Regions from separate parts of the Kocuria sp. KH4 genome, predicted to be linked through region 1. Evidence: riboswitches for the same ligand, from Rfam matches in the RefSeq annotation. Region 1 holds a riboswitch; the other holds the start of a gene.
What was found. Region 1 has a riboswitch for cyclic di-AMP ahead of ACWCOM_RS11925 (C40 family peptidase). Riboswitches for the same ligand answer to the same signal wherever they lie in the genome.
Positions count from the first base shown of each region.

Region 2: linked by a shared signal. The riboswitch ahead of ACWCOM_RS09350 (C40 family peptidase) and the one ahead of ACWCOM_RS11925 (C40 family peptidase) in region 1 are both predicted to bind cyclic di-AMP.

Region 1 is NZ_JBSJYX010000015.1:51,048-58,086, forward strand. It holds gene ACWCOM_RS11895 (cytochrome c oxidase assembly protein) at 1-1,628, opposite strand, end outside; gene ACWCOM_RS11900 (hypothetical protein) at 1,728-2,276, opposite strand; gene ACWCOM_RS11905 (methyltransferase family protein) at 2,416-3,057, opposite strand; gene ACWCOM_RS11910 (ArsR/SmtB family transcription factor) at 3,234-3,566, shown strand; gene ACWCOM_RS11915 (cation transporter) at 3,563-4,282, shown strand; gene ACWCOM_RS11920 (hypothetical protein) at 4,337-4,654, opposite strand; cyclic di-AMP (ydaO/yuaA leader) riboswitch at 4,835-5,025, shown strand; gene ACWCOM_RS11925 (C40 family peptidase) at 5,031-5,657, shown strand; gene ACWCOM_RS11930 (ArsR/SmtB family transcription factor) at 6,098-6,466, shown strand; gene ACWCOM_RS11935 (cation diffusion facilitator family transporter) at 6,463-7,039, shown strand, end outside.
Region 2 is NZ_JBSJYX010000010.1:49,698-56,736, reverse strand. It holds gene ACWCOM_RS09365 (NUDIX hydrolase) at 12-476, shown strand; gene ACWCOM_RS09360 (hypothetical protein) at 394-660, opposite strand; gene ACWCOM_RS09355 (C40 family peptidase) at 829-1,737, opposite strand; gene ACWCOM_RS09350 (C40 family peptidase) at 2,039-2,704, opposite strand; cyclic di-AMP (ydaO/yuaA leader) riboswitch at 2,710-2,900, opposite strand; gene ACWCOM_RS09345 (metal-dependent transcriptional regulator) at 3,189-3,878, opposite strand; gene serC (phosphoserine transaminase) at 4,101-5,243, shown strand; gene ACWCOM_RS09335 (MFS transporter) at 5,240-6,475, opposite strand; gene ACWCOM_RS09330 (DUF3027 domain-containing protein) at 6,529-7,039, opposite strand, start outside.

The DNA.
Region 1 (7,039 bases):
AAGATCGGGTGAGTCACGATTCTGGAGAACGTGGAATGCACCAGGCGCAGGATCCACTCGCGCGGCCCGCGCGAACCGTCCTGGCGGGCCTCCAGCGCCTTGAGCACCAGCGTCACCGGCGCCCCCAGCACCAGGAAGATCGGCACCACCATGGTCAGCGCCATGTGCTCCACCATGTGCGCCGAGAACAGCACCCGGCCGTAGACGGCGACCCCGCCGGAGGTGACGTAGAACAGCACCGCCAGCCCGATCAACCAGGAGAGGCTGCGCAGCACCGACCAGGAGTCCCCGCGGCGGCGGACCTGCACAAACGCCCACAAATAGACGGCGGCGAGGAAGACCACCACCGCCAGCCACAGCGGGTCCACCCGCCAGGTGGTGAACCAGGAGGCGGGCGTGGGCTCGGGAGGCAACGGGTACCAGGTGAGGATCTCGGCCGGGGTGGCATCCGCGGCGATCTCCTCAGGCACCGGTGGGGCGGTGCGGGACAGAGCTACGGCCACGCCCATGACCGCCCCCATGACCAGCAGCTCTCCGGCCACCAATTGCCACACCGCGCGCCGGGCGGTGAGCCGGCCGGCCTCCAGACCGGGAATCAGCCAGCGACGGTGGGCCAGCCCCGCCACCCCCAGCCCCAGGGTCAGGGCAGCTTTGAGGAGCACCAACTGCCCGTACGGGCTGAACAGCTGCTCCCAGGAACCGATGCGCACCGCTGCATTGACCGTCCCGGAAAGGAACACCAGGAAGAAAGCTCCGAAGGCGACCGCCGAGAAGCGACGCAGCACCACAGCAGCCATCGGCACCTGCCGTCGGGCCCCGACTCCGCGGCTGGCGCCCGCCGGCAGCGTGCCGGTGCCGGCATCGGAGGCGCTCAGCTGCGGCGAGAGCCAGGCGAGCACCACCAGCCCACCGGTCCACAAGCACACCCCCAGCAGGTGAAGGCCCAAGGAGTTCACCGCCCCCATGTGGTCCGCGCCCCCGGCAGCGTGACCGGTCAAAGCCATGGACACCAGAGCCGCGCACGCCAGGAGAAAGGTGAGCAACAGCCCCATCAGGGCCCGGACACCGAAGACGAGGGTGGTGACCACGGCAGCGGCCACCACGGTCGCCGACTGAGCCTGCCCCAGGGACAGATCCGTGGCGTAGTACAGCAGCTGCTGAGCGTAGGTCTCGTCCCCGCCCACCGGCACTCCCGCCACATCGGAATAGGACAGCACCAGCACGGCCACGGCCGCCACCGTCCACACCACCGACGCCACCTCGGCCAGTCCCATCGTGGCCGTGAACAGGGGATGCTCCGCTTTCTGGCCGTCGCCGCGGCCGTTGCCGTGACGGTTCCCGCCACGGGTTCTCGGCACGACACCGAGAGCGAAGAGCAAGGCCCCCAGCACCACGACCAGGGCGCTGTTGTGCACCACCTCGACCACCGGCAGGCCCCAGCGCACCAGCGCCCCCGGATCAGCGGCCAAACGCGCAGCCCCCGAGCCGCTGTAGAGCATCGCCAGGGCCAACACCACCAAGGCCACGATCAAGGCAGCAGCGATCTGCCACGGCCTCACCCTGTGATCGCCCGGCCTGCCCGGCCCGGTGTGCCTCTGCCCGGTGTGCTCGGGCGTTGTCGTACTCATCAGCTGCTCTCTTCCACCCGCCTGTGGGCGACGGGACAAGTTGCCTCCATTCTCCCTGGCTGATGCCCCGGTCAAACCCCCAATGACCGGAGACGGTGGTCAGCGCCTGCTGGTGCTGCCGCTGTGATGCTCAGCTCCCAGCGACAAGCGGGCGTTGCCGGGCCCCTCAAGAACCAGCTCAACGGCCTGATCCGGCAACTCATAAACCAGCTCCGCCTGCAGGATCTCGCCCTGCTGCAGGGACACCGGGCCCGTGGACGCCCACGCCAGCTGTGACTGGCGCCCGCCCAACCGTTCCACCGCATAATCCTCGGCATTGAACTCGAGGCCCCCCGGTTCCATCACGGTGATCTCCAGCAGGACCTGCACACGGTGACTGCCCTCGGCCACTGGTCCGATGAGTTCGGGAGGCACCTCACCCGGTTGCGGACCAACCTGCGCATAGGGCAGCACACCATTGATGCGCGCCAGTCCACCAGGCACAGAGCCGGAGGCTCCCAGCATGGTGCTCGGTGCCTCCTCGGCGGCCACCCCACGGGCGAGCACCGCAAAGAGAACCAACAGACAGGCCGCCGGCATCATCCAGCGCCACCGGCTGCGAGGACGCTGTGCGACGGACGGGCCCTTGATTGTCACGGAGGTGGTCATGACACCACAGTGAGGAGCCAACCCTGGAGAAACGTTGCCACGACATCCGCCAGTACACGACGCCAACCGGGACCTCGTCTTCCTGCGCGCCTTGGATCCCGTGTCCTCGACACCCCACCGGTAGGCCGGGGGCCCTATTTCAGGAGTTCCTCTCGCTTTGGGGAATGCGCTGCAGTCGGCCGAGGCCGGGCAGGAACCGGCCGACACCAGCGGCGTAGGAGCCGTAGTCCTGGGGATGGGTGGCCAGCAGGTAGGGCTCTTCGACGAGACGGACCTGAAGTTCGACGGCCAGCAGCAGGCACAGCCACGCTGCTGCACTCACCACGGTGGGCACCAGGAGGGTCAGTCCCAGCAAGGTGGTGAGCATCGCGGTGAAGACGGGGTTGCGGATCACCGCGAAAACTCCGGTGGTCACCAGCTCGGTGCGTTCGGCGGCGTCCACCCCGATCCGCCAGGAAGCGCCCATGCCAGCCTGGGAGACCAGCACACCGACGAACCCCACGACGGTGATGACCAGCCCAGCCCACGCGATGACCTCCGGCAACCGGGGTGCGGTCACGGAGCCGGTGAGCGCCAGCGAGGGGCCGGCCGCACCGAGGACCAAGGCCACGGCGAACAGAACCCCGCCCCACCACTCCGCCGTCCCCGGTGCCCCGCTGATGCCCTGGAAACCAGTGGAGCCGGTGCGGGCCCGGTGGATCCAGGACCGCACCCCGAACGCGGCCACCAGACCGGTCAGGTACAGGCCCAGCGCGAGGGCCGGGGCCAAGTCAGTCATCATCGTCGTCCTCCTCGATTGGACGGGCCCGTCCAGGCCTTCCAGCTTTCAGGAGCGGTGCCGGCCAGGGCGGCACTGGCGAACTCAACAACGGCCTGGGGCCCAACCGTGCCGGTGAGCCGGTAACGCCCCGTGGAGCCATGACACTGACAGTACATAGGTTCGTGTACCTTTGGGGCATGAGCACGGTGACCCTCACACATGCCTCGGCCCTGTCCCGGCTGGGTAATGCCCTCTCGGATGCGACGCGCACCCAGGTCCTGCTGGCCCTGCGCGAAGGACCGGCCCGGCCCTCGGAGCTGGCTCAATCCCTTGGTGTCTCCAAGCAGGTGATGTCCAATCAGCTGGCCTGCCTGCGTGGCTGCGGGCTGGTGGCCTCTACCCCGGAAGGGCGTAGCACCTGGTACTCCCTGGCCGATCCCCGCCTGGGCGAGGCCCTGGGGGACCTGCTGGAGCTGGTGGTCACCGTGGACCCGACCTGCTGCTCCCCGGAAGGATGCACCTGCGCATGACCTCTCTGACCCTGGGTCCTAAGCCCGTCACCGATGCCCGCCGAGCGGTGCTGCACCGGCGGGTGCGCTGGATCGTGGCCGGCACCATCACCTACAACGTGCTCGAGGCGATCATCGCGATCACCGCCGGGCGCATTGCGTCCTCCTCGGCACTGATCGGGTTCGGCCTGGACTCCATCGTCGAGGTCCTCTCGGCGGCCGCGGTGGCCTGGCAGTTCGCCGCCCCCGACCCGCACCGCCGGGAGAAGATGGCCATGCGGGTGATCGCCCTCTCCTTCTTCGGGCTGGCCACCTTCGTCACCATCGACGCGATCCGCACCCTGGCCGGGGCCGCCGAACCCGAGCACTCCCCGGTGGGGATCGTGCTGGCGGCCGTGAGCCTGGTGATCATGCCGTTCCTGTCCTGGTTCGAACGCCGCACCGGCCGGGAACTGGGCTCGGCTTCGGCGGTGGCCGACTCGAAGCAGACCTTGCTGTGCACCTACCTCTCGGCCGTGCTCCTGGTGGGCCTGGTGCTCAACAGCACCCTGGGCTGGTCCTGGGCCGATCCGCTGGCTGCCCTGGTGATCGCCGCCGTGGCCGTGAAGGAAGGGCTGGAAGCTTGGCGCGGGGATGCCTGCTGCGCCCCGATCTCGGTCCTCACTGCCGAAGACAGCACACGTGACAGCGACGGCTGTGGCGGATGCGGGGCCACATGCACCTGCTGCGCCCACTGAAATTCAGCCCGCACGCACCGGCACCGCGTGACAGGCGCCGGTGCGTGCGGCTTCTCAGATGCCCGGGTAGGCGGGAATCGGGGCGGACAGCGCGCAATCCTCCGATGAGCAGAAGCGGGCCCTACGCACCGGTAGTCCGATTGGGGCTTCGGTGGGCATTTCTCCGGCCACCATGCTGATCATCGCCCCACCGGTCACCACCAGGGCCGACAGAGCCAGGGCGTCCGCGGCCTGGTGCAGGGTGAAGTAACCCAGGGTGGGCCCGAGCAGGATCAGGACGGCGAAGCCTAGAGCCAGCAGACCTGGCGGCGCCGGGCGATGTGTGCCCGGCGAACCCGTGGCGATGCTAGGAGCACCACTGAGTACGCGCATCCTCAGGCCCTCCCATAATTTCCAGGAAATTCACAGAAGAAATTCGATAAAACTCTAGGGATTTATCAAATCTTGATCTTTTTCTTCATGATCTCTATACATTCTCGAATCCGACTGTGATTGTTTCGTGATCATCTTGTACTCTTCGGTGCGTGCCGACCGCTGATCCTGTCGGCGCCCTCGTGCACATCGCCGAATTCTGCCGGTGCCCGGGGCCCATGCACAGAAACTGCTTGGCAGAAGCGGGGGAACCATTTCCGGTCCCGGTGATCCGGGGCCTTGGGGTTAAGTCGTTCGGAGCGCGTGCGCTCCGCGGCCGGGTGTCTCCCACCCGAATCCGACAGCTCACCTCGTAGGCAAAGGGAGGAACACACCCATGGCTATTTTCAAGCGCAGCACTGCCCGCCACCGCGCCGAGACCGCCTCGAACGCCGTGCGCAACACCACGATCGCCGCCGCGGCCGGTGCTGCGATCGTCGGCTCCATCGCCCCGGCCCAGGCCTACGCCGAGATCCCCGCCGCCAGTGGAACTTCCTATGCGGCTCCGGCCTCCGCGATGGCCGACCTGGCCTCCTACACCTATCAGGCCCCCGCTGCGCAGGCCCCGACCGTTCAGGCTGCCTCTTCCGTGAGCCCGCAGTCCACCACCACGACCGCGATTACCCCGGCCGCCGGCGGGATCGTCGGCACCGCCCAGCAGGGCGTGGGGGGCGGCTACGTCTGGGGTGGAACCTCGTTCGGCGCGTGGGATTGCTCCGGCTTCACCCAGTGGGTCTACGCCCAGAACGGCATCGACCTGCCCCGCACGAGCTTCCAGCAGATCGCCGCCGCCACGCCGACCACCACTCCGCAGCCTGGTGACCTGGTGTCCCAGAACGGCGGCAACCACATCGGCATCTACATCGGCGGCGGCAAGATGATCTCGGCGCTGAACCCCACCCAGGGGACCTTCGTTCACTCCGTCAACGCCATGGCCCTCGACGGGTACTACACCTACCGCTGAGTCTCGCCACAACGCCGGTGGCCACGCCTTCTGAAGCCATTCCCCCAGTGCGGGGTGCCTCGAAAGCACCAACACCTGAAAGCCTTTCAAGGTACCCCGCGCCAGTGGTCGGAGCCACGAACAGCAGCGTCACGGTCCTGCCGCGGCGTGAGTCGGTGGCCAACGGATGGGGCAGGAGGCGACCTTGCCGGCCGACCCATAGGGCACCCGCGGCCACGCCTGCACTCCCGCCGAACTGGATTGGCCCCCTCCTGCCACGCAGGGGCGACGCTGCGGCAGGACGACCCGCCGGGGGCGCGGTGCGGGATCGGGGAACGGGGATGCCGCAGTGGCGGACGGCATCCCCGTCCGCCCATACCGTAGGAACGCAAGCTGGACGTTGCCCGGGCCTCGTTCGACCCTCATCCCGTTTGATACAGATTCTGCTGTACGGTTATGGCATGAGGATCTTGTCCCCGGTCGAGGTGATGTCCCGGTTCGGCAAAGCACTGGCCGATCCCACTCGGGCCGCGGTGCTCTTGCAGCTGCAGCAGGGCCCGGCGGTGCCCTCGGAGCTGGCGGCTCGGATCGGGGTGAGTCGCCAGATCCTGTCCAATCATCTGGCCTGCTTGCGTGACTGCGGGTTGGTCGTGGGCGTGCCGATCGGGCGCAATGTGCGCTATGAGCTCTCGGACCCGAAGCTGGCTCATGCCCTGGAGGACCTGCTGGGCACCATCCTCACCGTCGAGGCGGTGTGCCGGTGCGGCACCCCTGAGTGCACCGCCGAGGACCTTGCTGATGACGCCACCGTCCAGGAGGTCCCGGCATGAGCGGGGAACACCACCACGCCCATGCCGCCACCGGGCGGCGGGGCAAGCTGGCGGTGGTCTTCCTCATCACCGCCACAATCATGGTCGCCGAGATCATCGGTGCTGTGATCTCGGGCAGTCTGGCGCTGCTGGCCGATGCCGGGCACATGTTCACCGACTCGGCCGGATTGCTGATCGCTTTCATCGCCGCGACCCTGGCGCTGAAGCCGGCCACGGACAAGCGCACCTGGGGCTACAAGCGCGCCGAAATCGTGGCCGCAGCCGCACAAGCATCCGTACTGCTGGCCGTGGGCGGGTTCGTGGCCGTCGAAGGGGTGCGCCGGCTGCTGGAGCCCCCGGAAGTCGAGTCCTCGGCCATGCTCTGGTTCGGGGTGATCGGGTTGGTCGGCAACATCATCGGGTTGGTCATCCTGGCCTCGGGGCGGGGAGAGAACCTGAACATGAAGGCCGCCTTCCTGGAGGTCGCCAATGACGCGCTGGGCTCGGTGGCGGTGATCGTCTCCGCGATCGTCATCGCCACCACCGGGTGGACCCAGGCGGATGCGCTCGTGTCCCTGCTCATTGCCGCCCTGA
Region 2 (7,039 bases), on a different contig from region 1:
CGCCCGCCGACGTGGAGGTCCTCACGATCACGGCGGTGTGCCTGCGCGACGACGACGGCGCACTGCTCACGGTGCGCAAGCGGGGCACCGACCGGTTCATGCTGGTGGGCGGCAAGCTGGACCCGGGCGAGACCGCCGTCGAGGCGGCCGTGCGGGAGACCGCCGAGGAGGTCGGCCTGGCGCTGCGCCCCGGTCAGCTGCGCCTGCTGGGGCAGTTCCGGGCCCCCGCCGCGAACGAGGCCGCCACGTGGGTGCACGCCACGGTGTTCACCGCGCCGCTCACCGGGCGCCCGGAGGCCCGGGCGGAGATCGAGGAGCTGCGCTGGCTGCGGCTGGACGACGTCCCGCTCGCCGGCCTGCCGGCCGATCTGGCGCCGCTGCTGCGGGAGCACGTCATTCCCGCGCTGCGGGGCTCCCCTTCGCCTCGTCCGACTCCGCCGCGGCACGGTGCCGCCGGTGGAGCAGGATCCCGGTGAGCAGGCCCAGCACGATCCCGGCGCCGCCGAGGACGGACAGCCACATGGCGGCGTGGCCGACGAAGGCGGCCACCACGAAGCCGGCCACGATCCCGGGCACGGCGCCGCCGATCATGCCGTAGGCCATGTAGGCGTACTCACGGTCCAGGCTCGTGCGGGCGTTGCGGCTGAAGTCGGTGGCCATGGGCCCAGTCTATCGGCGCCGGAAGCTCCGGCCGGGGCGTGCAGGCGCCCCGGCCGGTGGCGTGCTCCGGGACCGGAGGGCGGGCGGGCGCCCGGACGAACGACGGGTGCGCGGGACCTGTCTGGCCGACCAGGTCCCGCGCACCCGCAGCGATGCTCTCGCGTGCGCTCAGCGCACGCGGACGTAGACCGGGCCGGAGCCCACGTTGACGCTGTCGATGACCGTGGTGCCGCCGTTCCAGCCGCCGTGCACGGCCTTGCCGCCGCCGATGTAGATGCCGATGTGGGCCATGCCCATGCCGCCGTCCGCGTAGTAGACGAGGTCGCCGGGCTTGGCCTGGCCGGCGGAGACCTGCGTGCCGAGGCTCAGGTAGGAGGCGGGCCAGCCGTGGTGGTTGATCCCGGCGGCGCGCAGGGCGTTGCTGACCAGGGCCGTGCAGTCCTGGCCGACGCCGAGCTGGCCCAGGGCGGCCGAGGAGATGGTGGCGCCCTTGCCGGAGGCGGAGCTCTGCGGGGTGACGGTGCGCTCGGCCGCCGGGGCCGCCTGCACGACGGGCTTCGGAGCGGCCGCGGGCTTCGGGGCCGCCTGCACGACGGGCTGCGGTGCCGGAGCAGGCTTCGGGGCGACCACCGGCTTGGGGGCGGCCACCGGCTTCGGCGCCGGCTGGGCCACGGGGGCCGCGGCGGGGGCCGCCTGGACGGCGGGGGCGGCCGGCTGCGGGGCCGGGGCGACGACCGGCTGGGCGGCCGGCGCGGCCGCCTGCTGCTGGTCGGCCGGACGGACCTGCGGCTCCGCCGTCCTCGGCGCCGCCTTCCGCTCCGCCCGGTGCTCGGACGGCTGGTGGGCCTTCACCACGTGGGCGGCCGGCTCGAGGGAGACGGTCGGGGCGGCGGAGGGGGTCGCGGCGGCCACGGCGGACAGCGGGGCGTCGGCGGCGGCCTCCTGGGCCGGGGCCTCCTGCGCGGAGACGGTGGTGGCCAGGGCCAGGCCGGAGAAGGCGGCGACGGCGGCCACGGTGCGGGCCCGGCCGGAGAGGAGGGAGCGGACGCCGGTGGTGGAGGTCAGGTCACGAGTCATGGGGGATTCAGCAGGCTTTCTGGAGGGCCGGGCGGACCTGCCGGGAGACTGCGGTGACAGCACGGATCACCCCGCGCGAGGGCACGCGGGGTGATCCGATCTCCGGCAGCGCGGCGCCGTCCGGATCCGGAGGGCCGCGCACGGCGGGAAGACAGAGGATGGGGTGCCCAGGGGGCGGTGCGCACCGGGCCCGGGGAGGCGGAGGGGGTGCGGCGGACCCGGGAGCGCGGGTCGCGGTGGTCCGGGACGGACCGGGTGTCCCCCGCGGCGACCCTGGGGTCGCCGCGGGGGACGGGCCGGATCAGCCGATCCGGTAGTAGCCGTCGAGCTGCATGGCGTTGACGGAGTGGATCTGCGTGCCCTGCGCCGGGTTCAGCGCCGAGATCATCTTGCCGCCGCCGATGTAGATGCCCACGTGGCCGCCGCCGTTCTGGGAGACGAGGTCGCCGGGCTGGGGGGTGGTCACGGGGGTGCCGGCGGCGAACTGGGCCCAGGTGGTGCGGGGCAGGTCGATGCCGTTCTGGGCGAAGACCCACTGGGTGAAGCCGGAGCAGTCCCAGGCGCCGAAGGAGGTGCCGCCGTAGACGTAGGCGGAGCCGATGCCCTGGTGGGCGGTGCCCACGATGCCGCCGGCGGCCGCGGGGATCTCGGTCGTGGCGTTGGACTGCGGGGTCACGCTCGCGGTGGAGACCGCCGGCTGCGGGGCGGGGGCCGGGGCCTGGTAGGCCGGGGCCGCGGGCTGCGCGGCGACGGGCGCCTGGTAGGTGTAGGAGGCCAGCGAGGCGGCGGCCGAGGCGGGGGCCGAGTAGGCGGCGCCGGAGGACGCGGGGATCTCGGCGTAGGCCTGGGCCGGGGCGATGGAGCCGACGATCGCGGCACCGGCGGCGGCGGCGATCGTGGTGTTGCGCACGGCGTGCGAGGCGGTCTCGGCGCGGTGGCGGGCAGTGCTCTGCTTGAAAATAGCCATGGGTGTGTTCCTCCCTTTGCCTACGAGGTGAGCTGTCGGATTCGGGTGGGAGTCACCCGGCCGCAGAGCGCGTGCGCTCTGAACGACTTAACCCCAAGGCCCCGGATCACCGGGACCGGAAATGGTTCCCCCGCTTCTGCCAAGCAGTTTCTGTGCATGGGCCCCGGGCACCGGCAGAATTCGGCGATGTGCACGAGGGTGCCGATCCGACCAGTGATCGGCACGCGTTGAACAATACATGACCGGTTACGGAAGTGTCACGTTTTGATCACGGAGGGTCACGGAATTGCATCGCGAGACGCCCCGAAATCCGCGGATTGTGTCGCTTCCGGCTATCAGTGCGACCGGCCGGCGAACGGTGGAGCGAGGGTCCGGAGACCTCGGGGTCGCCCGCTGACCAGGGCGTTCACCGTGGACGGGGCCCGGCCCGGCCGAACTGGCCGAAAGTGCCTTGTGAACGTCCCCACAAGGGCGGCGGGGTCGCTCAGGCGGCGAGGACTCGGATGGCCCCGGCCGTGCGCAGGTCGATCTCCGCGGACCGGCCGGTGCGGGCGACCTCGATGCGCACCCGCTGGCCCTCCACGCGCGCCCGGACCACGGCCCCGGTCAGCACGCCCACGTCGCTCAGCACGCCCAGCAGCGCGGAATCGGCCTGCACGACCTCCGGCAGCAGCGCCACGGTGTGGGTCCCCTCCGGATCGGCCCGGGCGGCGTCGAGCAGGGAGGGGTGCCCCGCCGCCGACGGGCTGTCCCCGACGCCCAGTGCGGCCAGGCCGGGGATCGGTGTGCCGTACGGGGAGTAGCGGGGGCTGTGCAGCAGGTCCACCAGCCGCCGCTCGACCTGCTCGCTCATCACGTGCTCCCAGCGGCACGCCTCGTCGTGGACCTGCGCCAGGTCCAGCCCGATGACGTCGGCCAGCAGCCGCTCCGCCAGACGGTGCTTGCGCATCACCTGCACCGCCCGTTCGCGGCCCAGCTCGGTGAGCACCAGGGAGCGGTCGGGTCCCACCGTCAGCAGTCCGTCGCGCTCCATCCGGGACACCGTCTGCGAGACGGTCGGCCCGGAGTGGTCGAGGCGCTCGACGATGCGCGCCCGCATGGGCGTGATGCCCTCCTCCTCGAGCTCGAGCACGGTCCGCAGGTACATCTCCGTGGTGTCGATCAGATCGCTCATGCCTCAGTCATCCTTCGTCCGGCCGTCCGTCCCCGGGGATCCCGCCCGGTCCTGTCCTCCCGCACGAGCTTAGTCCGCGCGCCCCCGCCGCGGAGGGGGCCGCGCCCCGGCGGCGGGGACCGGCCCCGGGTGGGGCAGAATGGGCCGGGGCCCGGCCGCGCACGCCCCGGCTCCGCCGCCCCGCCCGCCGCCTGCCGCACGTCCGTCACGAGGGAGCACCCGTTGTCCGCACACGTCACCATCCCCCAGCACCTGCTCCCCGCCGACGGCCGGTTCGGCGCGGGGCCCTCCCGGGTCCGCCCGGAGCAGGTCGACGCCGTCGCCCGGGCCGGGGCGGGGCTGCTCGGGACCTCCCACCGGCAGGCGCCGGTCCGGGGGCTCGTGCGCTCCGTGCGCGAGGGCCTGGCGCAGTTCCTCGCGCTCCCCGAGGGCCACGAGGTCCTGCTCGGCGTCGGCGGGGCCACCGCCTTCTGGGACGCCGCCGTCTTCGGGCTGGTCGAGGCCAGGGCCCAGCACCTGGTGTTCGGGGAGTTCGGCGCCAAGTTCGCCCAGGCCACGGACGCCGCGCCGTTCCTGGAGGCCTCCTCGGTGGTCGAGTCCGCCCCCGGCACCCGGCCGGAGCCCCGAGCCGAGGACGGCGTGGACGTCTACGCGTGGCCGCAGAACGAGACCTCCACCGGCGTGGCCGCCCCCGTGGTCCGGCCCGCCGGCATCGCCGACGAGGCGCTGGTGCTGGTCGACGCCACCTCGGCGGCGGGCGGGATGGCCGCGGACCTCTCCGCGGCGGACGTCTACTACTTCTCCCCGCAGAAGAACCTCGGCTCCGACGGCGGGCTGTGGCTGGGGGCGTTCTCCCCCGCCGCCGTCGAGCGGATCGAGCGGATCGGCGCCTCGGGCCGCTGGGTCCCCGACTTCCTCAAGCTGACCACGGCCCTGGAGAACTCGCGCCGGGACCAGACCTACAACACCCCGGCGCTGGCCACGCTGGTGATGCTGGACGAGCAGCTGCGCTGGCTCAACGGCCGGGGCGGCATGGCCTGGGCGGCGGCCCGCACGAAGGAGTCCTCCGACCTGGTCTACGCCTGGGCCGAGGACTCCGCCTTCGCCGCGCCCTTCGTGGCCCGCCCGCAGGACCGCTCCACGGTGATCACCACGGTGGACTTCGACCCCACCGTGGACGCCGCCGCCGTGGCGGCCGTGCTGCGCGCCCACGGCGTGGTGGACGTGGAGCCCTACCGCAAGCTGGGGCGCAACCAGCTGCGGATCGCCACCTTCGTCTCGATCGAGCCCGACGACGTCGCCCGGCTGCTGGCCTGCGTGGACCACGTCGTCGAGCGGCTGCGCGCGGCGGGCGGCGGACGCTAGGGGGCCGTCCCCGGGGACGCCGCCCCGGCCGCGGAGCCCCGGGCGCGCAGCCGCAGCCAGAACAGGGCGCCCACCAGGGCCCCGCCGAGCCCGGCGGCCACGGCCACGCCCATCCCCCACCGCGCCCCGAGGGCGTCCGTGATCCACCCGACCACAGGCGCCCCGACCGGGGTGCCGCCCATGAAGATGGCCATGTACAGGCTCATCACCCGCCCGCGCATGACCGGGGAGGTGGTCGTCTGCACGTAGGCGTTGGCGGTGGTCATGATCGTCAGGGAGGACAGCCCGCACGGGACCAGCCACAGCGCGAACACCGTCAGGGTGGGCGCCGTGGCCGCCCCGAGGCAGCTGAGCGCGAAGACGGCGCTGCCGCCGTAGACGTAGCGCAGCCGGGCGCGGCGCCGCCGGGCCGAGAGCAGGGCACCCGCCACCGTGCCCACGGCGAGGACCGAGTTGAGCGCCCCGAAGGTCTCCGGTCCCCGGCCGAACTCGGGCCCGGCCATGGCGGCCAGGAACACGGCGAAGTTCAGCCCGAAGGTGCCGATGAGGAAGATCGTCACCAGCACCGCCACGATGTCGGGACGGCCGCCGACGTAGGCCAGCCCCTCCCGGATCTGCCCGCGCCCCCGTCCGGAGCGCGGCATCCCGCGCAGCTCCTCGGCCCGGATGGCGAGGATCGCGGCGAGCATGGCGCCGAAGGTCAGCGTGTTGAGCAGGAAGACCCACCCGGACCCGATCGAGGCCACGAGCACGCCCGCGGCGGCGGGACCGATCATCCGGGCCGCGTTGAACGAGGTGGAGTTCAGGGCCACGGCGTTGGAGAGGTACTCGTCGTCGACCATCTCCGAGACGAAGGTCTGGCGCACGGGGGCGTCCAGGGTGGACGCGACGCCGAGGGCCAGGGCGAAGGCGTAGACGAGCCCCAGACTCGCCACCCCGGTCAGCACGACCGCGCCGAGCCCCGCCGCGAGCGCGGCCATGGCCGTCTGGGTGCACAGCAGCAGGCGGCGCCGGTCCATCCGGTCGGCGAGCACCCCGGCCCAGGGCGCCAGGAAGAGCTGGGGCAGGAACTGCAGGGCGGTCACCACGCCCATCGCGGTGGCGTCGTGGTCCGAGAGCTCGTCGAAGACCAGCCACGACTGCGCGGTGCGCTGCATCCACGTGCCGATGTTGGACACCAGGGCGCCCAGGAACCAGACGCGGTAGTTGCGGAAGCGCAGGGACCGGAACACGCCGCGGCCGGGATCGGGCCCGTCCGCGGCCGCGACGCCGCCCCGCGGGGCGCTCAGGGCCGTTCGCCGTCCGGCGACGGCACGGCCCCGTCCTGCGCGCCGGACCCGGCGGCGGCCCCGTCGCCGGGTCCGGCCGGATCCTCGGCGGCGGCCTCCGGGGCGGCGGGGGCCGCCGCGGCGTCCTCCTCGGCGCGCTCCTGCTCCTCCTGGGCCTTCTCCTCGGGGCTCACCCGCTCGGACCAGGGCACCCACTCGGGGGCCAGCAGGGCGTCCGCCCCGGGCAGCAGCCCGACCTCGCACACGGTCACCGTCTTGCTGCGCGGCGCCCGGGCGAGGCTGGCGAACCAGTCCCAGCCGCGGTAGCCGGGCAGGGTGCACTCGAAGAGGTGGACGACCAGCCGGTCCTCCTCCACCTGCACGCGGTGACCGGGGCCGATCTGCCAGGGCTCCGCGATCTGCTCCACGCCGGCCCGGGCGGCGGCGACGTCGGCGATCAGCAGGGCGTCCTGCTTGGGGGCCCGGCGGCGGGCCGGGCGCACCGGGCGGGCAGGAGGCGCGACGGCC